4 regions of the Streptomyces sp. NPDC051310 genome follow, and region 1 is predicted to be linked to each of the others. Evidence: riboswitches for the same ligand, from Rfam matches in the RefSeq annotation. Region 1 holds a riboswitch; each other region holds the start of a gene.

Region 1 (7,408 bases):
ACGGCCCGCGTTCCGGCCGCTGACCCGGTTCGAGGGCCAGGGCCTGGACAAGGGGCACGTGGTGCACGACCTGCTGTTCCGGCGCCTGTCCCGAGCGTGACCATCCCGTCGCGTGCTGTCAGTGGTCCTCGTTAGTGTCATGGTGTGACCCACTCGTTCCCGCGCCCCGCACCGCAGCCGCCCGTCCCGGCGTACCGCAGCGACCCGGCGTTCGATGCCGTGCCGGAGCGCGCCCGGCACCGCTACCGGCCCCGGCGGCTGTGGCGCAGCCGGGTGGTGCGGCTGGGCACGGTGTCCACCCTGCTCGCGCTGTGCGGGCTGGTGATCCTCGCACTGGTGCGGGAGCAGACCGGCACCGAGGGGTTCCTCGTGGGCCTCGGGCTCGCCATGCTGCCCGTGCCGCTGCTGCTGGGGGCGTTCCGCTGGCTGGACCGGGTGGACCCGGGCCCATGGCGGAACCTGATCTTCGCCTTCTCCTGGGGCGCCTGCGCCGCCGCGCTCGTCGCGATCATCGCGAACACCTTCGCGCACCGGTGGATAGCCACCGCCACCGCCGACCCCTCGGCGGCGGACACGCTCGGGGCGACCGTCATAGCCCCGGTCGTGGAGGAGAGCGCCAAGGCGGCGGGCGTGCTGCTGCTCTTCCTCTTCCGCCGGCGGGACTTCGGCGGGATCGTCGACGGGGTGGTCGTCGCCGGCTTCACCGCGACCGGCTTCGCCTTCACCGAGAACATCCTGTACCTGGGCAACGCCTTCGGTGAGGACCAGGAGATCGGGACGTCGGGCTTCGCGTCCGTCACCGCGGCGACCTTCTTCGTACGGATCGTGATGTCGCCCTTCGCGCATCCGCTGTTCACCGTCCTGACGGGGATCGGGTGCGGCATCGCGGCGCTCACCGCGCGCCGCAAGCGTGTCCGCCGCGCCGTGCTGCCGCTGCTCGGGCTGGTGCTGGCGATGGGCGTGCACGCGCTGTGGAACGGCTCGGCGGCCCTGGGCCCGTGGGGGTTCTACGCGGTGTACGGGGCGTTCATGGTGCCCGCGTTCGGGCTGCTGACCTGGCTGGCGATCTGGACGCGCCAGCGGGAGCTGCGCACCATATCCGGCGAGCTGCCCGCGTACGCGGCGGCGGGCTGGATCTCGCCCGCCGAGCCGCTCGCGCTGTCCTCGATGCGGGCGCGCGGCCTGGCCCGGTCGTACGCGGCACGCTCCTTCGGCTCGCCGGCGGCCCGCGCGGTGGGCGAGTACGAGTCGTTCGCGACGTCGCTGGCGTTCCTGCGGCACCGGGCCCGCCGGGGGGCGGCCGACCCGGACTTCGCGGCCCGTGAGCAGGAACTGCTGTACCACCTGTGGCAGCGCAAGGAGGTGGCCGGCCCGGCCCTCACGTACGCGGCGCGGGCGACGGGCCGGGTGTGGACACCGCCTCCGCACCGGGACTACGCGGGCTACAACCCGTACCGGTCGTAGCCGGTCCCGGTCCCGGTCCCTAAAGGCTGCCGGCGGGCTCCTCCGTGGCGGAGGCGTCGGTGAGCGCGGCCAGCTCCTCCTGCGTCAGCTCCACGCCGGCGACCGCGAGCAGCGGGGGCAGCTGCTCGGCGGTGCGCGCGGAGGCGAGCGGCGCGGCGACGGTCGGCCGTGCGAGCAGCCACGCCAGGGCCACCGTCGCGACCTCGACGCCGCGCCCCTCGGCGACGGCGTCCAGGGCGGCGAGCACCGCACGGCCGCGTGCGGTCTCCAGGTGCTTGCCCGCGCCCGCGGCCCGGGCGCTGTCGACGTCCGCGCCCGGACGGTACTTGCCGGTGAGGAACCCGGAGGCGAGCGCCCAGTAGGGCACGGCGGACAGACCCGCCCGCTCGGCGGTGTCCCTCAGCGGTCCCTCGTAGGTGTCGCGGGAGACGAGGCTGTAGTGCGGCTGGAGCGCGACGTACGAGGCGAGGCCCTCGCGGGCGGAGAAGTCCAGGGCCTCCTGGAGCCGCTCGGCGGAGATGTTGGACGCGGCGATGGCACGGACCTTGCCGTCCCTGACGAGCTGGTCCAGCGCGGGGACGAACTCCTCGACCGGCACGCTCGGGTCGTCGTAGTGCGTGTAGTAGAGGTCGATGTAGTCGGTGCGCAGCCGGCGCAGGGACTCCTCGGCCGCCGCCTTGATGTTCGACGCGGCGAGACCCTTGTACCGAGGGTGGGAGCCGACCTTGGTGGCGATGAGGACGTCGGACCGGTTCGCGCGGGCGGCCAGCCAGTCGCCGATGACCGTTTCGGACTCGCCGCCCTGGTGGCCCGGGGCCCAGGACGAGTACGTGTCGGCGGTGTCGATGAAGTTGCCGCCGGCGGCCGTGTAGGCGTCGAGGACGGCGAAGGACTGCGCGGCGTCCGCGGTCCAGCCGAAGACGTTACCTCCGAGCCCGAGGGGGAAGACGTGGAGGTCGGAGGTGCCCAGCGTGCGGAGTGAGGTCATGCGTGGCTCAACGCCCCTCGAGGAGGCGGCTATTCCGGCCGTCGCACGCCCGGACGCGGGCAGTCTGCCGCAGCGGCACAGGGGCAGCCGGCAGCCCTGGCGTCGGGGGGTGCACCGCCAGGACTGCCGGGGTCTTCGCGGACGGCCGGCTCCACGGAGCCTCGGCCTCCCGATGCCCGCGCGGACGGCGCCTCTGCGGACGGCGCCCGCGGGGAAGGTGTCCGCGGGCAGGGTGTCCGCGCGGAAGCTCCCCGGCCGGACAGCGCCCGGCCGGGCCGTTCCCGCGCCACGAGCTCCCTGGCAGCTGGGCCCCGCGCAACGAGCTGCCGCGCCGACGCGGTCGGCATCAGACGGTCAGGCCCTTGCCGCGCAGCCATGCCAGCGGGTCGATGCCTTCGCCGCTCGCGGTGTGCACTTCCAGGTGCAGGTGCGGACCGGTCACGTTGCCGGTGGCGCCGACACGGCCGATCGTCTCGCCGGTGGCGACCTTCTGGCCGGCGCCGACCGTCATGGAGGAGAGGTGGCAGTACCAGACCTCGGTGCCGTCCTCGAGCTCCAGGACGATCCGGTAGCCGTACGAACCGGACCAGCCGGCCGACTTGACGGTGCCGCCGTGCACGGCCTTGGCCGGCGTACCCGTCGGGGCCGCGAGGTCGAGCCCGGTGTGGTAGCCGGAGGACCACATCGAGCCGGCCTGGCCGTAGGTCGAGGTGATCGTGTACGAGGAGGTCGGCAGCGCGTAGCTCGCGGCGAGCTTCGCCAGCCGCTCGGCCTCCGCCTTGGCGGCGGCTTCGGCCTCGGCCTTCGCCTGCGCTTCGGCGGCTTCCTTCTCCGCGGCGGTCTGCTGGGCCTTGGCCGCGGTGGCGGCCTGCTCGGCGGCTGCCTTCTCGGCCGCGGCCTTCGCCGCGGCGTCGGCGGACGCCTGCTGCTGCTCGGCCTGCTGGAGGATGCGGGCGCGCAGCGCCTCGCCGGCGTTCGCTCCGCTGTCGGCCTGGTCACCGGTGCCGTCGCCGGCGGTGAGGGAGGCGGCGGTGAGCGGCGCCGCGTTCACGGGAGCGTCGCCCGGGGTGTCGCCGTCGTCGGACATCAGGGTGCCGATACCGGGCATGGACTCGGCGTCCGGCAGGCTGTCGGCGATCGCGCCCGGCAGGTCGGGCAGGGATATCGAGACCGGGGGCTTGTCCTGCGCGGTGGCCATGCCGCCCGCGCCGACCGCCGCGATCACGCCCACGCCGAGGACGGTGGAGCTGCGGGCCAGCCCGCCGCGCTGCTTGACGACCCGGTGGCGGCCCCGGACCGGACGGACGGTGTCCTCGGTCGGGTTCCACTCCTCCCACGGACCGTCCGCGGGAGCACCGGAACCGAACGAAGCGGCGGCGTAGGGAGCCGAGGGGGCCGAGGGAGCCGACGGCGCTTCGGGGGCAGGCCTGTTGGACGCCACGGGGGCGCACTCCTTTCCTTCCTTCTCGCCTACCGGGTTAGCTGACGGGTTCGGAGCAGGAAGGTCTCCTACGGGCCGGCGATGCGGCCCGATTCACCCCAAGTGGTGGTTCCCCGGTTCCCATGCGGAATTCGGCGCGCGCGCACGGTGCCGTCGCTCTTGCGTCGGCTGGGACGACCGCGCTGCGTTATCGAACGTTAATAGACGCGGGGCCGCGTTTCCAAGCTGTTCCTACTGATCATTAACTTCCACCGGCCGGACGTACCGCCCCACAGGCGGGCAGATGCGGCAACTTGACGGCCCCTCAGGCCCCGCGCGCCTCATCACACTTTCCGACTCCACGTCAAATGCTTTGCGGAGCGGTATGCACCGGTCACGCTCGGTGCTCGGCGGCGTGCGCCGACGGCCTGTTCACGGCCAGCAGGGCCAGGTCGTCGGTGGCCCCGCCGCCGGTGTGCCGCCGTACGTCCTCGACGAGCGCGTCCAGCAGCTCCTCCGGCCCCTCGAAGTCCCGCCCCGCCAGCCCCACGGCCGGGTCGTAGAAGGCACCGGTGGCGTCCCTCGCCTCCGACAGCCCGTCCGTGTAGAAGAGGAGCGTCGCTCCGGGCGGGTACGGCACCTGCTCCGCGCGGTCGGGCCAGGCCCCCAGGTCGGCCATGCCCAGCGGCAGCGCCGGCTCGGCCGGCTCCAGCGGCTCCAGGCTCCCGCCGGCGTACAGCAGCAGCGGGTCCGGGTGGCCGCGGTTGACCATGCGCACCACCCCCTCGCCGCGCGGCACCTCGGCCAGGACGGCGGTGGTGAACCCCTCGAAGGCGTCCAGCCCGTCCCGCCGCGTGCCCTCCCGGGCGAGCGCCCGCTCCAGCCGCTGCGTCACGCCCTCCAGGGAGCTCTCCTGCTCTGCCGCCTCCCGGAAGGCCCCCAGCACGACCGCCACCGCCTCGACCGCGCCCATGCCCTTCCCCCGTACGTCCCCGACCACCAGCCGCACCCCGTAGGGCGTGTCCTGCACGGCGAACAGGTCGCCGCCGATGAACGCGTCCGCCTGCGCCGCCTCGTACCGCGCCGCCACGCGCAGTCCGCCGATCCGCTCGGCCGGCGTGGGCAGCACCGCCCGCTGCGCGGTCTCGGCGATGCCGCGGGCGGAGGCGAGCCGCTCACCGCTGCGCCGGACGACCCGGTTGATGAGCAGCGCGAGCCCCGAGACCGTGATCAGGGTGACGGTCTCGGTGATCGCCGGGGCCTCGTGCAGCACGCCGCTGTGGAGCCGCGGCCCGACGACGGCCAGGACGGCGGCGAGCCCCGCCACCAGGGTCGTACGCGCGGTGAAGAAGGGCGCGGCGACGAGCGGGGCGGCGGCGAACAGCGGCACGGCGGTGAACGCGGGCGGCGTGGCCAGGTCGTACCCGATCCCGCCGACGATCATGAGGGCGGGGACCGCCCGGAGGAAGCGGCGCACCCGTGCCCGCCGGGGGTTGCGCACCCAGGTGGAGTCCGCGGTCGCGCCCCTCGTGCCGGTACCCCCGGTGCCGCCGTTGTCGCCCACGGCTACGGACGGTAGGCGGGGCCCGCGCACGCCGTCCGGAGCCGCGCCGCACCGCCGTACGCCATCGGCCGACCGGGCGAGCGCACTCGGCCCGGGAACGACGAAGACCCGGTGCGCAAGGCACCGGGTCTTCGTCGATCAGTAGCGGGGACAGGATTTGAACCTGCGACCTCTGGGTTATGAGCCCAGCGAGCTACCGAGCTGCTCCACCCCGCGTCGGTGAACACCACCTTACGCCATCGGAGCGGAGATCATCACCACGGACCGCCGGGCGCTACGCGGCGCCCGGGATCTTGGCCGTGCTGAGGGCGATCCGGTTCCAGGTGTTGATCGTGAGGATGAGGGCCAGGAGCCGCGCCAGCTCCTCCTGCGCGAAGTGGGCCGCAGCGCGCGCGTAGACGTCGTCCGGCACCCCGGACGACGCGACCAGCGTGACGGCCTCGGTCAGCGCGAGGGCCGCCCGCTCGCGCTCGGTGAAGAAGTGCGCGGCGTCCTCCCAGACGGCGACCATGTGCAGCCGCTCCTCGCTCTCACCGGCCTTGCGGGCGTCGCGGGTGTGCATGTGCAGGCAGTACGCACAGCCGTTGAGCTGCGAGGACCGGATCTGGACGAGCTCCACCAGGGTGGGGTCGAGGCCCTCGCGGGCGGCGGTGTCGAATCCGATCAGGGCCTTGAAGGCCTTCGGGGCGGCCTGGGCGAAGTCGAGCCGGGAAACCGTGTCCGTGTTCGTCATGCCGTCGAATCTAAGGACCGGAAAGACCGGCTGTAGGGTGCACTTCCATGCCGGAATCATGGGTCAATTCCGCCGAGCGCACCGGGTCCGACCTGCATCTGGAGCTGCCGGCGGGCGGTAGCCGCCGGGCCGCGGTGAGCGCCGCGCTGCGCGACGCCGTCCGCAGCGGCAGGCTCACCCCCGGCACGCGCCTGCCGCCGTACCGCTCGCTCGCCGCCGACCTCGGGCTCGCCCGCAACACGGTCGCGGACGCGTACGCCGAGCTCGTCGCCGAGGGGTGGCTCACCGCCCGCCAGGGGTCCGGCACCCGCGTCGCCGGACGGGCGGCCGTACCGGCGGGAACGGCCAGGACCACGGGAGCGGCCACAGCGGCCGCCGGACCGGCGGGACCCGGGCGGACGATGGGCGAGGCCGGCCCGCCCGTCCGCCACGACCTGCGCCAGGGATCCCCCGACGCCTCGTCCTTCCCCCGCACCGCCTGGCTCGCCTCCGCCCGCCGCGCCCTGAACGCCGCTCCGCACTCCGCCTACGGCCCCGGCGACCCCCGGGGCCGCATCGAGCTGCGCACGGCGCTCGCCGCCTACCTGGCCCGCGCGCGGGGCGTGCACACCTCGCCCGAGCACATCGTCATCTGCTCGGGGTTCGCCCACGCGCTGCGCCTGCTGTTCGGCGACCGGGTGCTGCGCGGCCCGCTGGCCGTCGAGTCGTACGGACTCGGCTTCCACCGCTCGCTGCTGGAGGCCGCCGGGACGCCCACCGTCCCCCTCGCGCTGGACCAGGACGGCGCCCGCACGGAGGAGCTGGCGGACCGCCCCGGCGTACGGGCCGTACTGCTCACGCCCGCCCACCAGTTCCCCACCGGCGGCCCGCTGCACGCGCGGCGCCGCGCGGCGGTGGTCGACTGGGCCCGCGCGCGCGGCGCCCTGGTCCTGGAGGACGACTACGACGGCGAGTTCCGCTACGACCGCGAACCGGTCGGCGCCGTCCAGGGCCTCGACCCGGACCACGTCCTCTACTGCGGCTCCGTCAGCAAGAGCCTCTCCCCCGCCGTGCGGCTCGGCTGGATGGTCCTGCCCCCGCACCTCGTCGGGGCCGTGCTCGCCGCCAAGGGCGAACGGGAGGCGTGGGCAAGCGTCCTGGACCAGCTCACCCTCGCGGACTTCATCGCGTCGGGCGCGTACGACCGCCACGTGCGCCGCATGCGCCAGCGGTACCGCCGCCGCCGCGACCGGCTCGTCA
Region 2 (7,408 bases), on a different contig from region 1:
GAGGTGGACGCGGGGCTGAGCGCCCTGGGGATCACGGCGGTCGCCGTCACCGACTTCATGTACGGGTCCGTGCCGGCTCCGCTGCCCCACCGCGACCTGCCCGGTTACGGCGAGTGGAGCGCGGAGCAGTGCGCGCAGGGCCTGGCGCAGTGGGAGGCGAGCACGCCCGAGCAGCGCGAAGCCCTCGACCCGGAGGTGCTGGAGGCCGTCGAGTCCTGCGTGGACTGGATGCGGCAGGCGCGGGCCAAGGAGGGGTTCGGCATAGCCGGCTTCGGCTCCTGAGCGACCGCGGCCTCCCGGCGGCGGCCGGCCGCCGCGACCTCCCGCGCACGGCGGGGAACGGTCCGTGGCAGCGTCCCGGGTGCCCCGATCCCGTGCTCGCCCGCGGGTCGCGCGAGCGGCCCCGCGGGGTGAGCATGGGTACGTGATGTGGGCATCGTGGACGACAGTCCGGGTCTTCGCGGGCCGCGGTGGTGTGCACACCGAGACGGCCGGTGTGCTCACCGGTGAACTCGACGTGCACACGACGTGGGTCGACGGCGAGGCCCGGGTGGCCGTGCAGCACAGCGGGGCCTCCGACTGGTTCGCCATGACCGGCAGCCCCGTGGCGTGCACGACGGAGGAGGAGAGCCGGGTCCTGCACGAGGCCGTGGTGGCGGCCGTCCGCGCGGGAGGCGGAGCCACCGTCCCGGCCTCCGGAGCTCTCGACCGCTGAGCCCTGAGCGCTGACCGCTGACCGGTCGCAGGGGCCGCCCGGCCTCCGCTGCGCCGTGTCCGGCGGGGCCGGTCGCCCCGGCGCGGGCCACCGGGGCCCGGTGGCTGCCCGGCCGGACGGGAGCCGGGGTCAGCCGCTGGTCAGCAGGGAGTCGTCCTCGGGGCGCGCACCCGGCAGCCGGTAGCGGGCCGCGATGAGGGCCGCGTCCACATCGCGCGTGCCGGTCGAGACGCACAGCGTGTAGGCGATGTCGTCGATGCGCTGGCGCACCTCGGGGCTGGCGGCCTCGTCGGCCTGCAGCAGCTTCAGCGTCTCGTACTGCTCGACCAGGTTCTTCAGGACCGCGGGGTGGGCCATCAGCACGCCGGTTCTCCTTTTCCGCACCCGCAGGTGCCTGTTCCGTCTCGCGTGCCGCACCTGTTACCCGGCGATCCGCGTCCGACACGTCGTGCATGCGACACGTGGCGCGTTCGGTGCGTCGCGCATGCGATACGTCGTGCGTTCGGTGCGGCGCACGGATCGGCGGGCATGCGCCACTTCCCGGCCGCGGCCGGCCGAGGGCGCGGGCCCGGGCGGCGGCGCCCCGGCTGGCGTGATGTGACGAGCGGGACATCGTCCGCGCCGGGCATTCGTCGTATGATCGCCGCGTGACTCTTCTCGTGATGCGCCGGCACGTGGACTACGCGCGCGTCACGACCATGGGCTGTCCGCCCCAGGCCTGATCACCCCGTCACCTCTCCACCCGGCCCTGCCGCGGACGCCCGACGACGCACGGCTCACCCCTGTCGACCGCTTTCCGCACGCCGCGATCCCGCCATCCCAGGGAGCAGGGCCCTCGTCAGACCAGAAACGGAAGGCCACCATGCCGTCCATGCCCGCTGCCTTGCCCACCAGCCTCCCCGTCATCGATCTGTCCCGGGCCGACGATCCGCTCACCCGGGCGGCATTCCGTCGCGATCTGCACGAGGCGGCACGCGACGTCGGGTTCTTCCACCTCACCGGACACGGCGTGAGCCCGGCCGAGACCGAGCGCGTCCTGGCCGTGACGAGGGCGTTCTTCGCCCTGCCCGAGGCCGACCGGCTGGCGATCGCCAACCTGCGCTCGCCCCACTTCCGCGGCTACACCCGCGTGGGCCACGAACTCACCGGCGGCCGGTCGGACTGGCGCGACCAGCTCGACGTGGGTGCGGAGCGGCCGGCGCCCCCCATCGGCCCCGGCGACCCGCCGTACCTGTGGCTGGAGGGCCCCAACCAGTGGCCCGCCGCGCTGCCCGAGCTGCGCTCCGTCGTGCTCGCCTGGCAGGACCGGCTGGCCGCGGTGGCCCACCGGCTGCTGCGGGAGCTGCTCGCCTCCCTGGGTGCGCCCGGGGACTTCTTCGACAAGGACTTCGCCGACCGTCCGCACCTGCACACCAAGCTGATCCGCTACCCCGGATCGGCCCCCTCGGGCGCCGGCCAGGGCGTCGGCGCGCACAAGGACTACGGGTTCCTGACCCTGCTGCTGCAGGACGAGGTGGGCGGTCTCCAAGTCCGGTCGGGAGACGGCTACATCGCCGTACCGCCCCTGCCGGGCGCCTTCGTCGTCAACCTCGGCGAGCTGCTGGAGATAGCCACCGAGGGCTACCTGTCCGCGACGGACCACCGGGTCGTCAGCCCACCCGGTGCGGTGGAGCGGTTCTCGGTGCCGTTCTTCTACAACCCGCGGCTCGACGCGGTGATCAGGACCGTGCCCGGCGCCTACCTGGAGCACGCGCCGGGCGTCGCGCAGGACCTCGACAACCCGCTGCACGCCGAGTACGGCCGCAACGAACTCAAGGGCTGGGTGCGGGCCCACCCCGAGGTGGCGCGCCGTCACCACCCCGAACTCGTGGCCGGCTGACCCCGGGACGCGGGAGGGCGCCCCGCCGGAGCCTGCACGGAGCCGGAGCAGCACCGCTCATGGCCGTCGCCGTCCACGGCGGCACGCGGACCGGTCGGCGTGGCCGCCGCACGCGCCAAAAGGGGCCGGTCCGGGGTGAGTTCCCCGGACCGGCCCCCGACGGGAGTGACGGCGCCCGTCAGTAGGGGCCGTTCACGTTGTCGATGGAGCCGTACCTGGCGGCGGCGTAGTTGCAGGCGGCGGTGATGTTGGCGACCGGGTCGTACGGGTCGGTGGACGTCCCGGGCACGTGGTAGGCGCGGAACGTGGGGTCGATGACCTGGAGGAGGCCCTTGGACGGAGTTCCGGCCGCGGCGTTGGAGTCCCAGTTGTTGATGGCCAGCGGGTTGCCCGAGGACTCACGCATGATGTTGCGGTGAATTCCCTCGTACGTGCCGGGAATTCCGCGCTCGGCCATGATGGCCAGGGCTTCCTTGATCCAGCCGTCGAGATTGTCCGCGTACGCCACGGGCTTCGGGGCGAGGCTGGTGCGCGTGGAGCGGTCGGCCCGCTCCGCCGGGGCGGTGGAAACAGCCTTCGCCTTCGCCGTGGTCTTCACCGCGGTCTTCACTGCGGCCTTCGCCTCGTTCTTCGGCTTCGGCTTGGCGCCGATCGTCAGCTTGAGGCCCGGGTGAATGAGGGACGGATTGTCACCGACGGCCTTGCGGTTGTCCTCGTACAGCTTTTTCCAGCCCCCGGTCACCTCGTGTGTCCGGGCGATCTTGGAAAGCGTGTCACCGGCGATCACGGAATAGGTGACGGGCGAGGTCACGGCCTTTTCCACGACGGCGGAGGGAGCCGTGTTCGGCGCGGCCTCGGCCGCGGTGGCGCCGAACAGCGGCAGGGCGAGGGCGGCGCCGCCCGTGCCCGCGGCGACGAGACGCCGGGTGATCGGATGGTTGCCGGGGCGGCGGTGCTTACCCTTTGCGGGCATGGGACATTCCTCTCCGTCGCCTGCGAGGTGAGCTGTCGGGTTCGGGCTGGAGATGCCCGGCCGCGCAGCGCGCGACTTCACCCCGAGCCGTCCCGTATTTCCGGGCCGGCGGCTTACCTGGGTCCCCCGCTCCTGCCGTACGTCAGTGGATGGGTGCGGATTCCGGGCGGCGGCAGGATTCGGCGGTCCGACCGGATTGACCGTGACGGTAAGCGAGAGCAACGCGGCCGAACAAGTCCTGAATTACGCACGGCCGGTTACGGGAACGCCATCGTTCGCGTCCTCCCGGAAACTCAACTTTCTTTCCGAACAGCGGAAATGGAGGGGGGAGGACTCCAGGAGGCCGGGTTCGGAGGTGAGTCATATCACGGCCGGTGTATAAGGGGCAATTATGTTGGCATGCGGGGGAAACCAAGCAAGATGGCTGACTCATCCGTAATCGGGACATTCAGGCGAAAGGTGCCCGATCCGGCGAGGTGACGGGAAGCGGTCGGCCGGTCACCCGCGAGGAGCTCCGCCCGCCCCGGCCGCGGCGGACCCGGGCGGGGAACGCACCGCGATCTTCCCCGCGCACGCACCTTGCCGCTCCGCCGCATGTCCCGGACAGTTGCCTCCATGGCGATCGTCGTACTGGTGGGCACCCTGGACACCAAAGGGCTGGAGTACGGATGGCTGCGCGAGCGGTTGCTGCGCCACGACGTGGACGTCGTGGTCGTCGACACCGGCGTGGCCGGATCCCCCCGCATACCCGCCGACGTGCCCCGGGCCGACGTGGCGCGGGCGGCCGGCGCCGACCTGGAGCGGTTACGGGCCCAGGGCGACCGCGGCGCGGCCGTCACCGCGATGGCCCGGGGCGCCGCCGAGACCGTGCTGCGCCTCCACGGGGAGGGCCGGCTGCACGGTGTGCTCGCCCTCGGCGGCAGCGGCGGCACGTCCATCGCGACCCGCGCCATGCGCGCGCTGCCGCTCGGCGTGCCCAAGGTGATGGTGTCCTCCATGGCCGCGGGCGACGTCTCGCCGTACGTCGGCTCCGCGGATATCACCATGATGTACAGCGTGGTCGACATCGCGGGCGTCAACAGCGTCTCCGCGCCGATCCTCGCCAACGCCGCCGACGCCGTCGCGGGTATGGCGAAGGGCTTCGCCGCGGCCGGCCGGGCCCCGCTGCCCACCGGCCCCGGTGCAAACGGCGGCCGCCCCCTCGTCGCCGCGAGCATGGCGGGCGTGACGACCCCCGGCGTCGACGCCGCCCGCGAACGGCTGACCGGACTCGGCTACGAAGTGCTCGTGTTCCACGCCAGCGGCGCGGGCGGGCGCACCCTCGAAACGCTGTCCGGGCAGGGACTTTTCGCGGGCGTCCTCGACCTCACGCTCAGCGAGCTCGCCGACGACCTCTGCGGCGGCATCCTCACCGCGGGCCCGGACCGGCTCCAGGCCGCCGGGCGCCGCGGCATCCCCCAGGTGGTCGCCCCGGGCGCGCTGGACATGGTGAAGTTCGGCCCGGCCGACACCGTTCCCGCGCGGATGCGCGACCGGGACATGCGCGTGCACAACCCGTCCATCACGGTGGTGCGCACGACGCCGCGGGAGTGCGCGGAACTCGGCCGCCGCGTGGCGGCGAAGCTGCGGACCGCCACCGGCCCGGCCGCCGTGTGCCTGCCCCTGCGCGGACTGTCCACGCTGGGGGAGCCGGGCGGGCCGTACCACGACCCGGCCGCGGACGAAGCGCTGTTCGGGGCCCTGCGCGACGGGCTGCGCGGCAGCGCCGTCGACGTCGTCGAGATCGACACGCACATCAACGACCCGGCGTTCGGCCGTGCCGCCTCCGACCTGCTGCACCGCATGATCAGCGGCGCACCGGTCAGGCAGGTGCCGAGGCCTTCGCGATGAGCAGGTCGAGCAGCGACAGCAGCGCGTCCCGGACGTCGCCCCGTGACCGGGCGTCCAGCAGCAGGACCGGCGTGTCCGGGTCGCCCAGCCGCAGAGCCGCCCTGATCTCCTCGACGGTGTAGGGCTGTTCGCCGTGGAAGCAGTTGGCGCCCACGACGAAGGGCAGTCCCCGGCTCTCGAAGAAGTCGACGGCCGGGAAGCTGCGGTCCAGGCGCCGCGTGTCCACGAGCACGACCGCTCCGAGCGCGCCGTTCAGCAGGTCGTCCCACATGAACCAGAAGCGCTCCTGGCCGGGCGTACCGAACAGGTAGAGGACCACACCGGCGTCGGTGAGGGTGATCCGGCCGAAGTCCATCGCCACCGTGGTCACGGCCTTGGACTCGATGCCGTCGAGGTCGTCGACGCCGACGCCCGCGGCCGTCAGCCGCTCCTCCGTGCGCAGCGGCTCGATCTCCGAGATCGTCTCGACCAGTGTCGTCTTCCCGACGCCGAAGCCCCCGGCGACGAGGATCTTGACGGGGGCCGCTTCCGCGGACGGCGCTTCCCGGGACGGGGACCGGGGGTCAGATACGGGCAAGGTTGTCCCTGATTCTCATGAGCAGACGGGCATCGGTGGTCTCGGACTCCTCCAGCGGCGGCCGGTGGTGGATCAGCCCGCGGTCCGCGAGCTCGCCGAGGAGGAGCGTCGTCGGAGTCAGGCGCATACGCATCCGGGCCGCGATCTCCGCGACCGCCAGCCCGCCGGGCGGCGGACACATGGCCAGGACGGCCTGCCACTCCGAGGGCAGGCCGCCCCGCGCGTCCGCGGCGACGGCCGCCGTGATCGTGGTGTCCATGGTCAGGGCGGTGTGCGGAGCTGCCGTACGGCCGTCGGTCAGGGCGTACAGCCGCGTCCGCCGGCGGCCCGCGCGGGGCGGCTCGTCCGCCATTACGACGTGGACGTCTCGGTGCGTTCGGGCGTCCCCAGCCACTCGCCCAGCGCCTGCGCGGTGCGCACGGCCTCGCCGCCCAGCTCGCCGAGGCGCGCCTTGCGCGAGGTCACGACGATGAGGGTGCTGCCCTCGCCGCAGCCCACGATGCACAGGTACCGGTCGTCCATCTCCACCAGCTGGCGGATCACCCGGCCCCCGTCGATCTCCCGGGAGATCGCCTTCATCGTGGCCGCGATGCCGGAGGCCGCCGCGGCGACGCGCTCGGCCTGGGGCCGGTCCAGCAGGTAGGCGCTGAGTTTGATCCCGTCGTTGGACAGCAGCACGGCGCCCTGGATGCCGGCGATCCTGCTCAGGTTGTTGTCCAGGACGCTGTAGATCATGTCGTTCGGTGTCGTCATGGCTGATCCCGTCGGAGCTCTTGTTCGACTTGCTGGGTTCCGTGTTCGTAGTCCGACCAGGCGTCGGCCACTTCCTCGGGGGTCGCCGTGTCGGGGGCGACCGTTGCTTCCGGTGCGCGAGGCTCGCGCAGTTGCCGGACCATGTGGGTCTGCGGCACGCGCTCGGGGAGGGGCGGCCGGGCGCCGCCTCCGTCCCCCGGCGCCGCGGGCCGTACCGGCGGAGCGTCCTGCGCCCGCTGCTGCGTGCGGCGCACGGGCAGCCCGGCGGCGCCGGCGAGCGGCACCGGCCCGGCACTGCCCTCCGCACGGCGCGGCAGAGCCGCCCGGCCCGGCTGCGCGGGCACCCGCGCGGCCTCGGGCGCGGGCTCGTGAGCGGTGGAGGTCTCGTGCGCGGTGGCCGGTCCGCCGGCCGAGGCGGGCGCGGACGGCGGTGTCACCGCTGCGCGCACCGGCTCCCGCTCCCCGCCGCTCCCCGCCGCGCCGCGGCCGTCGCGGTCCTTCCCGGGCCCGGTCGGTACGAGGTGCTCGGCCGGGACGATCACCACGGCCGAGGTCCCGCCGTAGACCGACCGGCGCAGCGTCACCGTGGCTCCGAGCCGGTCGGCGAGGTGGCCGACGACG
Region 3 (7,408 bases), on a different contig from region 1:
CTCCTCCTTGTTCGCCGGGTAGTCCGGCACGACGCGCTTGACGACGCCCTGGAGGGTGCCGATCGCCAGGCCCGGGGACGCCTCGTCCAGCGTGGTCAGACAGACCACCGTCTCGTCCTTCTCCAGCGTCAGGAACTCGGAGATCTGCGCCCCGCCCGACAGGTTCGGCGCGGACGCCGTGTCCGGCAGCTGCGGCAGGTCGATCACCGACAGCCGCAGCAGGCGTCCGCCGGACGTCACCGCGCCCACCTCGCCGCGCTGGGTCGCCGGCACCGCCGAGACGATCACGTCGTGCTTGGTGCGCCGGCCGCCGCTGTCCGGGAGCGGCTCGCCGCTCGCCGTACGCGCCAGCAGACCGGTCGACGACAGCATGACCCGGCACGGGTCGTCCGCGACCTGCAGGGACACCGACTGGACCGGCGCGCCCGCCGACTCCAGCAGCACCGTGCGCCGCTCGGTGCCGAACTTCTTCGCCACCGCGGCCAGTTCCGACGACACCAGCTTGCGCAGCTCGGCGTCCGAGTCCAGGATCCGGGTCAGCTCGGCGATCTCGGCGTTCAGCCGGTCCCGCTCGCCCTCCAGCTCCAGCCGGTCGAACTTGGTGAGCCGGCGCAGCGGGGTGTCCAGGATGTACTGGGTCTGGACCTCGCTCAGCGAGAACCGCTCGATCAGCCGCTCCTTGGCCTGCGCGGAATTCTCGCTCGACCGGATCAGCCGGATCACCTCGTCGATGTCGAGGAGCGCGACGAGCAGGCCCTCGACGAGGTGCAGCCGGTCCCGCTTCTTGCCGCGCCGGAACTCGCTGCGGCGCCGCACGACGTCGAAGCGGTGGTCGAGGTAGACCTCCAGCAGCTCCTTCAGGCCCAGGGTCAGCGGCTGCCCGTCGACCAGCGCCACGTTGTTGATGCCGAAGGACTCCTCCATCGGCGTCAGCTTGTACAGCTGCTCCAGCACGGCCTCGGGGATGAAGCCGTTCTTGACCTCGATCACCAGCCGCAGGCCGTGCGCGCGGTCGGTCAGGTCCTTGACGTCGGCGATGCCCTGGAGCTTCTTCGCCGCGACCAGGTCCTTGATCTTGGCGATGACCTTCTCCGGGCCGACCGTGAAGGGCAGTTCGGTGACGACCAGGCCCTTGCGCCGGGGGGTCACGTTCTCCACGGCCACGGTGGCGCGGATCTTGAAGGTGCCGCGGCCCGTCTCGTATGCGTCCTTGATCCCGGACAGCCCCACGATCCGGCCGCCGGTCGGCAGGTCGGGCCCCGGCACGTACCGCATCAGGGTCTCCAGGTCCGCGCCCGGGTGCCTGATCAGGTGCCGGGCCGCGGCGATGACCTCGCCCAGGTTGTGCGGCGGCATGTTGGTCGCCATGCCGACCGCGATCCCGGACGCGCCGTTGACCAGAAGGTTGGGGAAGGCGGCGGGCAGCGCGACCGGCTCGCGCTCCTGCCCGTCGTAGTTCGGCGTGAAGTCGACGGTGTCCTCGTCGATCGACTCCGTCATCAGGGAGGTGGCGTCCGCCATCCGGCACTCGGTGTACCGCATGGCGGCCGGCGGGTCGTCGTTGCCGAGGGAGCCGAAGTTGCCGTGGCCGTCCACCAGCGGCAGCCGCATGGAGAAGGGCTGCGCCATACGCACCAGCGCGTCGTAGATCGAGGCGTCGCCGTGCGGGTGCAGCTTGCCCATCACCTCGCCGACGACCCGGGCGCACTTGACGAAGCCGCGTTCGGGCCGCAGGCCCATCTCGTTCATCTGGTACACGATGCGGCGGTGCACCGGCTTCATGCCGTCGCGGGCGTCGGGCAGGGCCCGGGAGTAGATCACCGAGTACGCGTACTCGAGGAAGGAGCCCTGCATTTCGTCGACGACGTCGATGTCGAGGATCCGCTCCTCGAAGTCGTCGGGCTGCGCGGTCTTCGTGCTGCGGCGGGCCATCGCGGCTGCGCTCCTTCACCAGGCAAGGGCTGATCTGACGCCGACCATTGTGGACCGTCCCACCGACAACGCCGACCGCGACCCGGAAGAGGGATGATCCGGCGGTACGGGAACTTCGCCAGGTGTCGGTCCGCTTGCATACAGTGGCAGCACTTTCCACCAGCGATCGAAGGGACGTACATGCCCATGGGTCACACGGCCACAGCCCAGGCCGGCTCCGGCGGCCTGACAGCGACCGAGCACCGCCTGGCCAACGGCCTGCGCGTGGTGCTCTCCGAGGACCACCTGACCCCGGTCGCCGCGGTGTGCCTCTGGTACGACGTCGGCTCCCGCCACGAGGTCGAGGGCCGCACCGGCCTGGCCCACCTCTTCGAGCACCTGATGTTCCAGGGCTCGGCCCAGGTGAAGGGCAACGGCCACTTCGAGCTGGTCCAGGGCGCCGGCGGCTCGCTCAACGGCACCACGAGCTTCGAGCGGACCAACTACTTCGAGACCATGCCCGCCCACCAGCTGGAGCTGGCCCTGTGGCTCGAGGCCGACCGGATGGGCTCCCTGCTCGCGGCGCTCGACGACGAGTCCATGGAGAACCAGCGGGACGTCGTCAAGAACGAGCGCCGCCAGCGGTACGACAACGTCCCGTACGGCACGGCCTTCGAGCGGCTGACCGCCCTCGCCTACCCCGAGGGCCACCCCTACCACCACACGCCGATCGGCTCCATGGCCGACCTCGACGCCGCCACCCTCGAGGACGCGCGGAACTTCTTCCGTACGTACTACGCGCCCAACAACGCCGTGCTGTCGGTCGTCGGCGACATCGACCCGGCGCAGACGCTCGCCTGGATCGAGAAGTACTTCGGCTCCATCCCTGCCCACGACGGCAAGCAGCCGCCGCGCGACGGGACCCTGCCCGACACCATCGGGGAGCAGCTGCGCCACGTCGTCGAGGAGGAGGTCCCGGCCCGCGCGCTGATGGCCGCCTACCGCCTGCCGCACGACGGCACGCGCGAGTGCGACGCCGCCGACCTGGCCCTGACCGTCCTCGGCGGCGGCGAGTCCTCCCGGCTGCACAACCGCCTGGTGCGCCGCGACCGTACGGCCGTGTCGGCCGGCTTCGGCCTGCTGCGGCTGGCCGGGGCGCCCTCGCTCGGCTGGCTGGACGTGAAGACCTCCGCCGGCGTGGACGTGCCCGACATCGAGGCCGCCGTCGACGACGAGCTGGCCCGGTTCGCCGCCGAGGGCCCCACCGCCGAGGAGATGGAGCGGGCCCAGGCCCAGCTGGAGCGGGAGTGGCTCGACCGGCTCGGCACGGTCGCGGGCCGCGCGGACGAACTGTGCCGCTACGCCGTCCTGTTCGGGGACCCGCAGCTCGCCCTCACCGCCGTCCAGCGGGTCCTGGACGTCACCGCAGAGGAGGTGCAGGCGGTCGCCAAGGCCCGGCTGCGCCCGGACAACCGGGCCGTACTGGTCTACGAGCCCGTCACCGCAGACCGCAGCGAGCAGGAAGAGGGAGCCGACCAGTGAGCGACGCCGCTGTGTCCCTGACGTCCATGGAGTTCCACCCCCGACCCCAGGCGGGCACGCCCAAGCCCTGGGCCTTCCCGGCCCCCGAGCGCGGCACCCTCGACAACGGCCTGACGGTGCTGCGCTGCCACCGTCCCGGCCAGCAGGTCGTGGCCGTCGACATCTCCCTCGCCGCTCCGCTGGAGGCCGAGCCGGAGGGCCTCGACGGAGTCGCCACGATCATGTCGCGGGCCCTGTCCGAGGGCACCGACAAGTACTCGGCGGAGGAGTTCGCCGCCGAGCTGGAGCGCTGCGGCGCCACGCTCGACGCGCACGCCGACCACCCCGGCGTCCGGGTCTCCCTGGAGGTGCCGGTCTCCCGGCTGGCCAAGGCCCTCGGACTGGTCGCCGAGGCGCTGCGCGCCCCCGCCTTCGCCGACAGCGAGGTCGAGCGCCTGGTGCGCAACCGGCTCGACGAGATCCCGCACGAGGTCGCCAACCCGGCCCGCCGCGCCGCCATGCAGCTCTCCAAGGAGCTCTTCCCGGCCACCTCGCGCATGTCCCGCCCCCGCCAGGGCACCGAGGAGACGGTGGCGCGGATCGACGCCGCGGCCGTACGGGCCTTCTACGAGGCGCACGTCCGGCCCGCCACGGCCACCGCGGTCGTCGTGGGCGACCTGACGGGCGTCGACCTCGACGCCGTGCTCGCCGACACCCTGGGCGCCTGGACGGGCGACACCGCCGCGCCCCGCCCCGTCCCGCCGGTCACCGCCGACGACACGGGCCGCGTCGTCATCGTCGACCGGCCCGGGGCCGTGCAGACGCAGCTGCTGATCGGCCGCATCGGCCCCGACCGGCACGACCGCGTGTGGCCCGCGCAGGTCCTCGGCACGTACTGCCTGGGCGGCACCCTCACCTCCCGGCTCGACCGCGTCCTGCGCGAGGAGAAGGGCTACACCTACGGCGTGCGGGCCTTCGGCCAGGTACTGCGTTCCGGCCCCGAGGGCAACGGCGCCGCGATGCTGGCCATCAGCGGATCCGTCGACACGCCCACCACGGGCCCGGCGCTGGGCGACCTGTGGCAGGTGCTGCGCACCCTCGCCGCCGAGGGTCTGACCGACGCCGAGCGCGAGACGGCCGTGCAGAACCTGGTGGGCGTCGCCCCGCTGAAGTACGAGACGGCGGCCTCCGTCGCGGGCACCCTCGCCGACCAGGTCGAGCAGCACCTCCCGGACGACTTCCAGGCGCAGTTGTACGCCCGTCTGGCCGAGACCGGGACCGTGGAGGCCACCGCCGCCGTCGTCAGCGCCTTCCCGGTGGACCGTCTCGTCACCGTGCTCGTCGGCGACGCCGCGCAGATCAAGGAGCCCGTCGAGGCGCTCGGCATCGGCGAAGTGTCCGTCGTCTCCGGCTGATTGACAGCCGGTCGGCGACCGCCGCCCGCCCGGTGCGCGGAACCCCGGTATCCGATCGGATGCCGGGGTTCCCCTGTCTCCCCGCTGTATGTCCGTTTTATTGGGGAGGTTACGTGTCTGCCCTGTGGCGTGCGCTACAAAAAAGCGTGTTCGTTTGGTGATTGAAAGATCGGCCGCTTAGCGTCTGATGCGCTGTCCGCCCGCTGTACCCGCCGCACCCGCGGCACCGGACAGCCATCGCCGAATCCCCACCGGGCGCGAGCCCGGGGAGCCGGGGACCCACGCAGTCCCTGGGGTGAATCGGACGCCTTCGCATCCGTGCGGAGGGGCCCGTAGGAGACCTTCCTGCTCCGAACCCGTCAGCTAACCCGGTAGGCGAGAAGGAAGGAAAGGACCAGCCACTTCATGGCGTTCACCCGTGCCACCGGGAAGCACCGTGCCCCGAGCCGTCTGAGCCGCAAGAGCGCCCACGCCGCCGGCGTCGCGGCCCTCGCCACCACCGGCGTGATCGGAACCCTCGCTTCCCCGGCGCTCGCCGCCGACACGGACACCCGCGCTCTCGAGGACACCGGCCTCAACCAGGCGGTCATCACCGACACGATCGCCGACCGCGTCGACGCCCAGGCCGAGGCCCAGGAGCGGGAGGCCGAGGAGGCCGCCGCCCTCGCCCAGGCCCAGGCCCAGGCGGAGGCCGAGGCCAAGCGCAAGGCGGAAGCCCGCGCCAAGGCGGCCCGTGACGCCGAGGAGCGCGCCGCCCGCGAGGCCGAGCGCAAGCGGCTCAACTCCTTCACGCTCCCGGTCGCCGGCTCGTACGTCAGCACCTCCTACGGGGCGGGCGGCGCCATGTGGTCCTCCGGCAGTCACACCGGCATCGACTTCCACGCCGCCTACGGCAGCGAGGTCGTCTCCGTGGGCCTGGGCACCGTCGTCGAGGCCGGCTGGGGCGGCGCGTACGGCAACAACGTCGTGATCCGGATGGAGGACGGCACGTACACCCAGTACGGCCACCTCTCCTCCGTCAGTGTCTCCGTGGGCCAGCGCGTCATGCCGGGCCAGCAGATAGGCATCTCCGGCTCGACCGGCAACTCCTCCGGCCCGCACCTCCACTTCGAGGCCCGCACGAGCGCCGACTACGGCTCCGACATCGACCCGGTCGCGTACCTGCGCTCCCACGGCGTCAACGTCTGACCCCGACGCCCGGGACCCCCGCCCGGGCGTCCGCCGGCCCCGGCTCGCTCCCCGCGAGCAGGGGCCTTTCGGCGTGCACGGGCCGCTCGGCGCGGCGCCGTCCGCGTCGCCTCCTGCGCGGTGCCGGCGGATCCCGGCGGATCCCGGCAGGTCTCCGGCCGACCGATGCCTGCCGATCAGAGGTGATCACCGTTGGTCCCGGCCGATCCCGGCCGATCCTGGCCAAAAGATATCCATGAATTCCGGACGGCCATCGGAAACGCAGGCCTGCTGCAATAGAGTCACTGAACACTCGTCAAAATCGTCGGCGCTCATCGTTCCGCGCGGATCCAGTCGGAGGTTCGGTATGCGCATTCCCGCGCACTCGGTATGCACGGCTATCCGCGACGACATCGTCTCCGGGGTCTTCGAGCGCGGCAGCCGGCTCACCGAGGAGCAGCTGGCACGCCGCTACGGCGTCTCCCGCGTCCCCGTCCGCGAGGCCCTGCGCACCCTGGAGTCGGAGGGCTTCGTCACCACGCGCCGCCATGTCGGGGCGTGCGTCGCCGAGCCGACCGAGCAGGAGGCGGCCGACCTGCTGGAGATCCGTGCCCTGCTGGAGCCGCTCGGCGCGGCACGCGCCGCCCAGCGGCGCACCGAGGCACACCTCAAGGTGCTGCGGGGCCTGGTCAGGCTCGGTCAGGAGCGCGCGCGCCGGGGGCGGGGCGAGGACCTGCGCTCGCTCGGCGGCTGGTTCCACGAGACCCTCGCCCAGGCCTCCGGCAGCCCCGGACTGACCGCCCTGCTGACCCAGCTGCGGCACAAGATCGCCTGGATGTACGCGGTTGAGGAGTCCGCGCGGCCGGTGGAGGAGTGGGCCGAGCACGGCGCGATCGTCGACGCCGTGGCGCGCGGCGACGCGGACCGGGCCAGGGCGCTCACCGCGCTGCACGCGGAGCGGTCCCGCGAGGCGCACCGGCTGCGTGTGAGGACTTCGCAACATCACGTAAACACGGCGAGCGCCCGCAATTAACAGCGGGGCCGTATACAAAGAAGAGCATTTCCCGCGGGCGTGGATTTTCCTGTCCAGCCCTGTCATTCACGTCCGCACAACGAAAACGGCGGAGCCGTACCGGCCCGGAATCGAATTCCATGGCGATGCGGCTCCGCCGCTCGGCGTCCGGAAACCGGGACCATACCCGGAACCGGGAACGGATCCCGGTACCGGGAACCGGTCTCGGTAACCGGGAACGGTCCCGGAAGGCCGGTCCCGGAAGGGTCCGGCCCGGAGGCCCGGAAAGGTCAGACGGTCTCGGGGAGCTCTTCGAGACCTTCGGCGACGAGCTTCGCCAGACGGTCCAGGGCGGTGTCCGCGCCCTCCGCGTCCGAAGCGA
Region 4 (7,408 bases), on a different contig from region 1:
GGGTCGAAGAGCACCCGGCGCCCGTCGATCTCGGCGAGCACGCTGGAGTGTCCGGTCCAGGTGAGCCGCAGCCCGGACGCGGGCGGACGGGCCAGGTCCGCGACCGTGGTGGGGTGGACGGGGATGGTCCCGGCGGGGGTGCGACGCCGGCGCGCCTCCCGCTCGAAGTAGGTCCGGGCGAACTCGACGGCCGAGCCGGAGGGTGTGTGCCGCGCGCTCACGGGGTTCTGGAACACCCCGTCCGCGAAGTGCGGCGAGCGGCGGATGCGCTCCATTCGCGCCCCCGTCGGGTCCGCGCCGAAGGCGGCGGGCCGCGGCGAGCGCAGCCGGGAGCGGAGCGGATGCGTGGAGTCAGCGCCGGTCACAGCACCTCCAGGGACTCGGGTCCTCCCATTATGGGCGGGGGGTCCGACAGCGCCGGAGCCGGGCCCCGCCGGGCGCGAAGCCCCGCCGAGCGTGAAGAGCCGCCGCCCGCGACGCCGTGCCGCGCCGGGAGCCCCGCCGCCCGCGAGTCGTGCCGCCCGCGACATCGTGCCGGGCAAGGCGTCGTGCCGGGCAAGGCGTCGTGCCGAACCGGGAGCTCCGGGCGGGGTCGGGGCGCCGGGCCGGGGCGACGGCGCCGCCCGAGCCGCGGGAGGGCCGTACGCGACACCCGGCGCACCGCGAGCATCCGGTCACGGCCGGCGCCGCAGCCGCACCCGCCGCCGCGGGTCAGAGCGGCAGCAGGTCCGGCCGCTTCGCCGAGATGTGGTCCCCGGAGGACTCGCCGCGCAGTCGGCGCCCGATCCACGGGACCAGGTACTCACGGGCCCAGTTGATGTCGTCGCGGCGCACCTCGAGCGTGCCCCGGGGCGGCAGGGGCGGCCACGGCTGGTCCGGGTCCGCGGGCACTGCCAGGCCCAGCACCTGGCCGGCCCGGAGGGCGACGCGGGTGTGGCCCTCGGCGGAGAGGTGCAGGCGGTCGGCGTCCCAAGCCCGCTTGTCCTGCACGGTCCTGAGGGACCACAGGTCCAGCACGGGGCAGCCGTACCGGTCGGCGACGGCGCGGACGTGACCGTTGTAGGTGGCGATCTTGCCGCGCAGATGCCGCAGCACCGGCACCCCGCGGGTGTCGAAGCCCGTGGTCACCAGAACGGTGCCGACCACCGAGGTGAGGTCGGCGACGGCGCGCTCGAAGCGCTCCGCGACGTCGTCCGGGTCGCTGCCCGGCCGGATGATGTCGTTGCCCCCCGCGCAGAAGGTCACCAGGTCGGGGGCGAGTTCCTTGGCCCGCGGCACCTGCTCCTCGACGATCTGGTCGAGGAGCCGGCCGCGTACGGCGAGGTTCGCGTACCGGAAGTCGTCCGGATCCGGAAGCCGGTCGGCGAGCAGCACCGCGAGGCGGTCGGCCCAGCCGACGTACCTCCCGTCGGGCCCGGGGTCCCCGACGCCCTCGGTGAAGCTGTCACCGATCGCCACGTACGACCCGAATGCGTCACTGTCTCTGAAAATCGAATCGTCTGCCACGGCACCACATCTTTCCTTCCGGGTGTGAGCTACGCGACCGTAAGGAGGGGTTGACGCGGGGTGAGATTCGCCACCGGTCAAGATTGGACCAACTCGGAATACACCGCCGCCCGGCACCGCGGGTGCGGTGCCGGGCGGGGGTCGTGACCGGAGGAATCCGGCGGTGCGTCAGATGGAGACGCCGTGCTGGCGCAGGTACGCGATCGGGTCGATGTCCGAGCCGTAGCTGGGGCTGGTCCGGATCTCGAAGTGCAGGTGCGGGCCGGTGGAGTTGCCCGTGGAGCCGGACAGGCCGATCTGCTGGCCGCCGCTCACGCTCTGGCCGGCGGAGACGGAGAGCGAGGAGAGGTGGGCGTACTGCGAGTAGCTGCCGTCGTCGTGCTTGATGACGACCTCGTTGCCGTAGGCGCCGCTCCAGCCGGCCGAGACGACGCTGCCCGGACCGACGGCCTTGACGGTGCTGCCGGAGGACGCCGCGAAGTCGACGCCGGTGTGGTAGCCGGAGGACCACATGGAGCCGGAGGCGCGGTAGGGAGTGGTGATGCCTGCGTCGACCGGCGCGGTGAACCCGGAGCCGGTGGTCTGCGGGGCGGCCGACTCCGGCGCCGAGGCCGGGGCCGGCGCCGGGGCCGGGGCCGGGGCCTCGGCCTTGACGACGGAGCGGGAGGCGCGGGCCTCCCCGCGGTCGGCGTCGGCCTTCGGCTTCGCCGGGGCGGCCTTGGCCGGGGCGCCCTTCGCCGGCGTGCCCTTGGCGCCGAGGGTGAGCTTCATGCCCGGGAGGATCAGCGACGGGTCGTCACCGATGACCTCGCGGTTGTCCTTGTAGAGCTTGTGCCAGCCGCCCTTGACGTTCTTGTTGTGGGCGATCTTGGCGAGGTAGTCGCCGGCGACCACGGTGTACGTGCGCGGCGCGGCCTTGGCGGTCTGCGCGGCGGCGACGACCTGCTGCGGAGCGGTTGCCGGCGCGGCGCTGCTCTCCGCGGCGTGCGCACCGGTGGCGCCGAGCAGCGGGATGGCGATGGCGGCGCCACCGGTTCCGGCAGCGACGAAACCACGCGTGATCGGGCTGGACTTGGGACGGCGGTGCTTACCCTTCGCGGGCATGGCGAATTCCTCTCCGGCGCCTGCGAGGTGAGCTGTCGGGTTCGGGCTGGAGATGCCCGGCCGCGTGGTCGACGCGACTTCACCCCGAGCCGGTCCCGTCCATCCGGGATCGGCGTACTACCTGGTTCCCCCGCTCCTGCCACGCGTGGGTGGGTGCGAATTCCGGGCCGGTGGCAGGATTCGGCGGTCCGGCCGGATTGCCGTGACCGTAGGACAGCAGGGCCGGGCCGAACAAGCCGCTGTTTTCCGCGGGCCATTCATTTCCCTGGCGCCGGGCGGAATTGCCGGTCACGTTCCGTGGATTACGGATCATGAATTTCCGCTTCCCGCAAGGAATTTGGGAACGGCGCGCGGCCACGGACCGTCACCTTTATGACGCTGCTCACGTGGCGCGGCCCATCTCCCTTGCTATCGGGGCACGTTATCCCGAACAGCTCAATACGGACACAAGCCGCCTTTCATGGATGTGCCACGAGAGGCAAACCATGGTGAATCCGGACAGAACAGCGACACGCTGTCCGATTTACCGGCATTCGTACCCACACGGAGCCGGCACCGGACCGGGGCGAGGCGGGAGCGGCACGGGGCAGAGGCCCGAGGGCGGCACAGGGTAGACACCTGAGGACTGCCCGGGGGCGCCCCGCGGGCGGCCGATACGGAACATGTCACCCAAAAAGCGTGTACGTCATGATCAGGAGCAAACGGGTCATACGCATACATCCCGTCGCGCGCCTCATGGCGTGCGGTCACCCCGCGTGCCGGGGGCCGCCGGACGGATCCGGGGAGCGGACGGGCCCGGTACCGGTCGCCCGGCGGCGGCGCGCGGGTGCCCGCACCGCGGTCGCAGCGTCCGCCGCCCACGGATCATTGCCCGGGGATACCTATGTCGTATCGTCGGATCGCGACATCGTCGGCGGCCGGCGCCGGCGTGAGACGCGGAGGAGCCCCCGTGACGCAGCAGCTGCCGCAGGTCCCGTCGACCGAGCCCGAACTGTCGGGAGTGCGCAACTTCCGCGACGTGGGTGGGCTGCCGACGGTCGACGGCCGCCGCGTCCGGCACGGCAGGCTCTACCGCAGCGGGCACCTGGCGCACGCGACGAGCGAGGACGCGGCGTTCCTGAGCTCGCTCGGGCTGCACACGATCTTCGATTTCCGCAACACCGCCGACCAGAAGCTGGAAGGCGCCGACGTCGCGCTCCCCGGTGTGCGGAACGTGAACATCCCGCTGTCCGACCCGGCCGACGGCGCCGAGTTCTGGCGCATGGTCCGCGACGGCGACATCGACCAGCTGCGCGAGATCCTCGCGGACGGCAAGGCGGCGGCGCGCATGACCGCCTCGTACCGCACGATCATCAAGCACCGCACCGCCGAGCACAGCCGGGTGCTGCACGCCCTCGCGGAGGACAGCGTGCCCGCGCTGCTGCACTGCGCGGCCGGCAAGGACCGGGCCGGGCTGTCGATAGCGGTGGCCCTGCTGGCGGTCGGCGTGGAGCGCGAGGCGATCGAGGAGGACTACCTCAAGTCCAACGAACCGCACCGGCGCTACAAGGTGCACCGCAGCGACACGTCCTCCGCCGGTATGTCGCCCGAGGTGATGGAGCTGCTCAGCCCGCTGTTCGAGGCCCGGCTCGCGTACCTGTCGGCGGCGTTCGCCACGATCGAGGAGACCTGGGGCACGACCGACCGGTACCTCGCCGAGGGCCTCGGCCTGACCGCGGCGACCCGCGAGAAGCTGCGCGAGCGCCTCCTCGACGAGGGCTGACCGGGCCCGGCCCTCAGCCGGCCCCGAGCCCGAAGAGCAGGTACAGGAACGCCGCGAAGAGGTGGCCCGCCACCAGATAGGCGAAGAGCCGGACGACGAGACCTCGGGGGAACTTCCACTCCTGGGACGACATGGCGGCCTTTCTGCACGGGGTCAGCGACGGGGTGCGGAGCCGCCGAGGCACAGGTCGGCGGCGGCGCTCTGCAGGAGGGTGTGGACGAAGAGCAGCTCGGCCCCGCGGCCCGCGGCCGCGGTGATCCGGTGCGGGGTCAGCGAGTCGAAGTGGGCGCTGTCGCCGGGATCGAGGACGTGCACCGCGTCGCCGAGGACGAGCCGCACCCGCCCCTGGAGGACGTACAGCCACTCCTCGCCCGGGTGGACGCGGACGAGGTCGTCGCCCCGGCTCGCGTACGGCACCTGGACGCGCAGGGCCTGCATGGCCCGGCCGGGGCCGCCCGCCTGGTGGTAGGTCCACCCGTCGGCCTCGACGGGCTCGGGGCGCCCGGCACGGACGATCGGGTCACGCTCCGGCGCCGCCTCGCCGAGGAGCTCGGACACGGTCGTACCGTAGATACGGGCGAGCGCGAGGAGCATCGGCAGGGACGGCTGGCGGCGCCCGGTCTCCAGCCGGGACAGATGCGCCGGCGACAGGCCCGCGCGGCGGGCGGCCGCCTCCAGGGTGAGGCCGCGGCGTCGGCGCAGCTCACGCAGCTGCGGCGCCACGTCCGGCAGTGTCTCGGGCACGAGGTCCGGGGACGGTTCCCCGGCGGAGCTGGACATGCCACCATTGCGCCAGGAATTTTCCTCCGGGGCAATTTTCTTGCCTCGGAGGCAAAAGATCAGCGGTTGGCGACGGCCTGCTTCATCAGCGTTCTGCCGAAGTCCCACAGCAGGCCGCCCCCGGCGTGGGCCTCGGCCATGACGTCCTCGAAGCCCTCCACGAACCGGGTGACCTCCCGCTCGCCGATGATCAGCGGCGGGATCAGCTTGATCACTTCGAGCCGGTCGCCGGACACCTGGGTCAGGATGCGGTGCCGCTGGAGCAGCGGGACGACGACCATCTGCGCGAAGAGCCCCTTCCGGGCCGCCTGGAGCATCGTCCAGCGGCTGCGCAGTCCGAGCGAGGACGGGCGGCCGAACTCGATGCCGATCATCAGGCCGCGCCCGCGGACCTCCCGCAGCATCTCGTAGCGGTCCACCAGCGCCGCGAGCCGGGTCTTGAGCTCCTCGCCGGTCCGCCGGGCGTTGGCCACGACCTCCTCGTCCTCCAGCACGGACAGCACGGCCAGCCCGGCCGCCATGGCCTGCGCGTTCGACCCGAAGCTGGTCGAGTGGACGACCACCCGGTCCATCGAGGAGAACACCTTCTTGAAGATCCAGTCCCTGCCGACGGTGGCGCCGACCGGTACGTAGCCGCCGGACAGTGACTTGGCCACGCAGAGCAGGTCGGGCTCGACGCCGTCCTCGTGCTGGTACGCGTAGAAGTCGCCGGTCCGGCCGAGCCCGGTCTGCACCTCGTCGGCGATCAGCAGCGCCTTGTGCCGGCGCAGCAGCTCCTGGGCGGCCCGCAGGAACCCGGGCGGCGTCTCGTGCACGCCCTTGCCCTGGATGGGCTCGACGATGAGGGCGGCCACGTCGCCGCGCTTCAGCTCCCGCTCCAGCGCCGCCAGGTCGCCGAGCGGGATCGCGGTGTCGGGCAGCAGCGGCGCGAACCCGTCCCGGAAGCAGTCCTCGCCGTTGACCGACAGGGACCCGGTGGTCAGCCCGTGGAAGGCGTGCGCGCAGTAGACGATCCTCGGTCTTCCGGTCGCGCACCGGGCGAACTTCAGCGCGGTCTCCACCGCCTCCGTACCGCTGTTGGAGAAGAACACCCGGTCCAGGTGCGGCGAGTACGACACCAGCCTCTCGGCGAGCAGCCCGGGCAGCGGCGCGCAGTCGAAGCGGGTGAGGTCGGCGAGCTCCGCGTCCAGGACGTCGTGCAGTGCCTTGCGGACGACGGGGTGGTGCCGGCCGACGCCCATCACGCCGAAACCGGCGAGCATGTCGAGGTAGTCGTTGCCGTCGGCGTCGTAGAAGTACGCGCCCTGGGCCCGCTCGTAGACCTTGTCGAAGCCGATGGTGCGGAGCATGCGCGGCAGCTGGTGGTTGACGTGCCGGGCGTGCAGCTCGTAGCGCTCGCCGCCGCGGTCGGCGAGCAGCGCCGCCAGGTCGAACTTCCTGCTCATGCCTGGTTCTCCTTGCGGGCCGGCCCGCCGTCGGCCGGTGCGACGGCGCTGATGCGCCCGGCGATCTCGACGGGGGTGAGTCCGATGTCGGCCAGGACCTCACCGCGTTTGGCGTGCGGCAGGAACTGCTCCGGGATGCCGAAGGTGCGCAGCGGTACGTCGACGCCGGCGTCACGCAGGGCCTGCCCGACCGCCGAACCGACGCCTCCGGTGCGGCAGTTGTCCTCCACGACCGCGACCAGCCGGTGGGTGGCGGCCAGCGGCGCCAGCGCCTCGTCGACCGGCTTGACCCAGCGCGGGTCGACCACGGTGCAGGGGATGCCGCGCTCGGCCAGGAGGCCGGCCACCCGCAGGCAGACCGGGGCCATGACGCCGACGGCCACCAGCAGCACGTCGGACACGGCGCCGTCCGGGCGGTGCAGCACGTCCATGCCGCCGATGCGCCCGACGGCGGGAACCGGCTCCGCGACCGCCTCCTTGGGGAAGCGGACGGCGGTGGGCGCGTCGTCGACCTCGACGGCCTCGCGCAGCTGCGCCCGGAGCTGGTCGGCGTCGCGCGGGGCGGCGATCCGCAGGCCGGGCACGACCTGGAGGATCGACATGTCCCACATGCCGTTGTGGGAGGCGCCGTCGGTGCCGGTGATCCCGGCCCGGTCCAGGACGAAGGTCACGCCGCACTTGTGCAGGGCGACGTCCATGAGGACCTGGTCGAAGGCGCGGTTGAGGAAGGTGGCGTAGACGGCGACGACCGGGTGGAGGCCGCCGGTGGCGAGCCCGGCGGCGGAGACCGCGGCGTGCTGCTCGGCGATGC

The links. Region 1 has a riboswitch for cyclic di-AMP ahead of ACIA79_RS21820 (M23 family metallopeptidase). Riboswitches for the same ligand answer to the same signal wherever they lie in the genome.
Region 2: it holds a riboswitch for cyclic di-AMP, as region 1 does, so the genes downstream of both, ACIA79_RS22590 (transglycosylase SLT domain-containing protein) here and ACIA79_RS21820 (M23 family metallopeptidase) in region 1, are expected to answer to the same signal.
Region 3: it holds a riboswitch for cyclic di-AMP, as region 1 does, so the genes downstream of both, ACIA79_RS23725 (M23 family metallopeptidase) here and ACIA79_RS21820 (M23 family metallopeptidase) in region 1, are expected to answer to the same signal.
Region 4: it holds a riboswitch for cyclic di-AMP, as region 1 does, so the genes downstream of both, ACIA79_RS14780 (peptidoglycan DD-metalloendopeptidase family protein) here and ACIA79_RS21820 (M23 family metallopeptidase) in region 1, are expected to answer to the same signal.

The regions. Positions count from the first base shown of each region.
Region 1 covers NZ_JBITEO010000015.1:16,400-23,807, forward strand. Annotated here, with positions in the region: gene trmB (tRNA (guanosine(46)-N7)-methyltransferase TrmB) at 1-100, shown strand, start outside; gene ACIA79_RS21810 (PrsW family intramembrane metalloprotease) at 145-1,464, shown strand; gene ACIA79_RS21815 (aldo/keto reductase) at 1,484-2,452, opposite strand; gene ACIA79_RS21820 (M23 family metallopeptidase) at 2,799-3,893, opposite strand; cyclic di-AMP (ydaO/yuaA leader) riboswitch at 3,905-4,040, opposite strand; gene ACIA79_RS21825 (PP2C family protein-serine/threonine phosphatase) at 4,267-5,436, opposite strand; tRNA gene ACIA79_RS21830 (tRNA-Met) at 5,579-5,652, opposite strand; gene ACIA79_RS21835 (carboxymuconolactone decarboxylase family protein) at 5,711-6,169, opposite strand; gene ACIA79_RS21840 (PLP-dependent aminotransferase family protein) at 6,217-7,408, shown strand, end outside.
Region 2 covers NZ_JBITEO010000016.1:5,417-12,824, reverse strand. Annotated here, with positions in the region: gene ACIA79_RS22610 (hypothetical protein) at 1-282, shown strand, start outside; gene ACIA79_RS22605 (hypothetical protein) at 428-715, shown strand; gene ACIA79_RS22600 (DUF5133 domain-containing protein) at 845-1,078, opposite strand; gene ACIA79_RS22595 (isopenicillin N synthase family dioxygenase) at 1,578-2,594, shown strand; gene ACIA79_RS22590 (transglycosylase SLT domain-containing protein) at 2,773-3,567, opposite strand; cyclic di-AMP (ydaO/yuaA leader) riboswitch at 3,570-3,733, opposite strand; gene ACIA79_RS22585 (Tm-1-like ATP-binding domain-containing protein) at 4,183-5,457, shown strand; gene ACIA79_RS22580 (GTP-binding protein) at 5,429-6,034, opposite strand; gene ACIA79_RS22575 (DUF742 domain-containing protein) at 6,021-6,386, opposite strand; gene ACIA79_RS22570 (roadblock/LC7 domain-containing protein) at 6,386-6,787, opposite strand; gene ACIA79_RS22565 (nitrate- and nitrite sensing domain-containing protein) at 6,784-7,408, opposite strand, start outside.
Region 3 covers NZ_JBITEO010000017.1:112,737-120,144, forward strand. Annotated here, with positions in the region: gene ACIA79_RS23710 (DNA topoisomerase (ATP-hydrolyzing) subunit A) at 1-1,932, opposite strand, end outside; gene ACIA79_RS23715 (M16 family metallopeptidase) at 2,119-3,453, shown strand; gene ACIA79_RS23720 (M16 family metallopeptidase) at 3,480-4,847, shown strand; cyclic di-AMP (ydaO/yuaA leader) riboswitch at 5,076-5,239, shown strand; gene ACIA79_RS23725 (M23 family metallopeptidase) at 5,253-6,035, shown strand; gene ACIA79_RS23730 (GntR family transcriptional regulator) at 6,382-7,047, shown strand; gene ACIA79_RS23735 (HPr family phosphocarrier protein) at 7,317-7,408, opposite strand, start outside.
Region 4 covers NZ_JBITEO010000008.1:254,095-261,502, reverse strand. Annotated here, with positions in the region: gene ACIA79_RS14790 (MBL fold metallo-hydrolase) at 1-365, opposite strand, end outside; gene ACIA79_RS14785 (SGNH/GDSL hydrolase family protein) at 712-1,506, opposite strand; gene ACIA79_RS14780 (peptidoglycan DD-metalloendopeptidase family protein) at 1,675-2,610, opposite strand; cyclic di-AMP (ydaO/yuaA leader) riboswitch at 2,615-2,772, opposite strand; gene ACIA79_RS14775 (tyrosine-protein phosphatase) at 3,560-4,372, shown strand; gene ACIA79_RS14770 (DUF6126 family protein) at 4,386-4,505, opposite strand; gene ACIA79_RS14765 (helix-turn-helix domain-containing protein) at 4,526-5,152, opposite strand; gene ACIA79_RS14760 (aspartate aminotransferase family protein) at 5,212-6,597, opposite strand; gene dxs (1-deoxy-D-xylulose-5-phosphate synthase) at 6,594-7,408, opposite strand, start outside.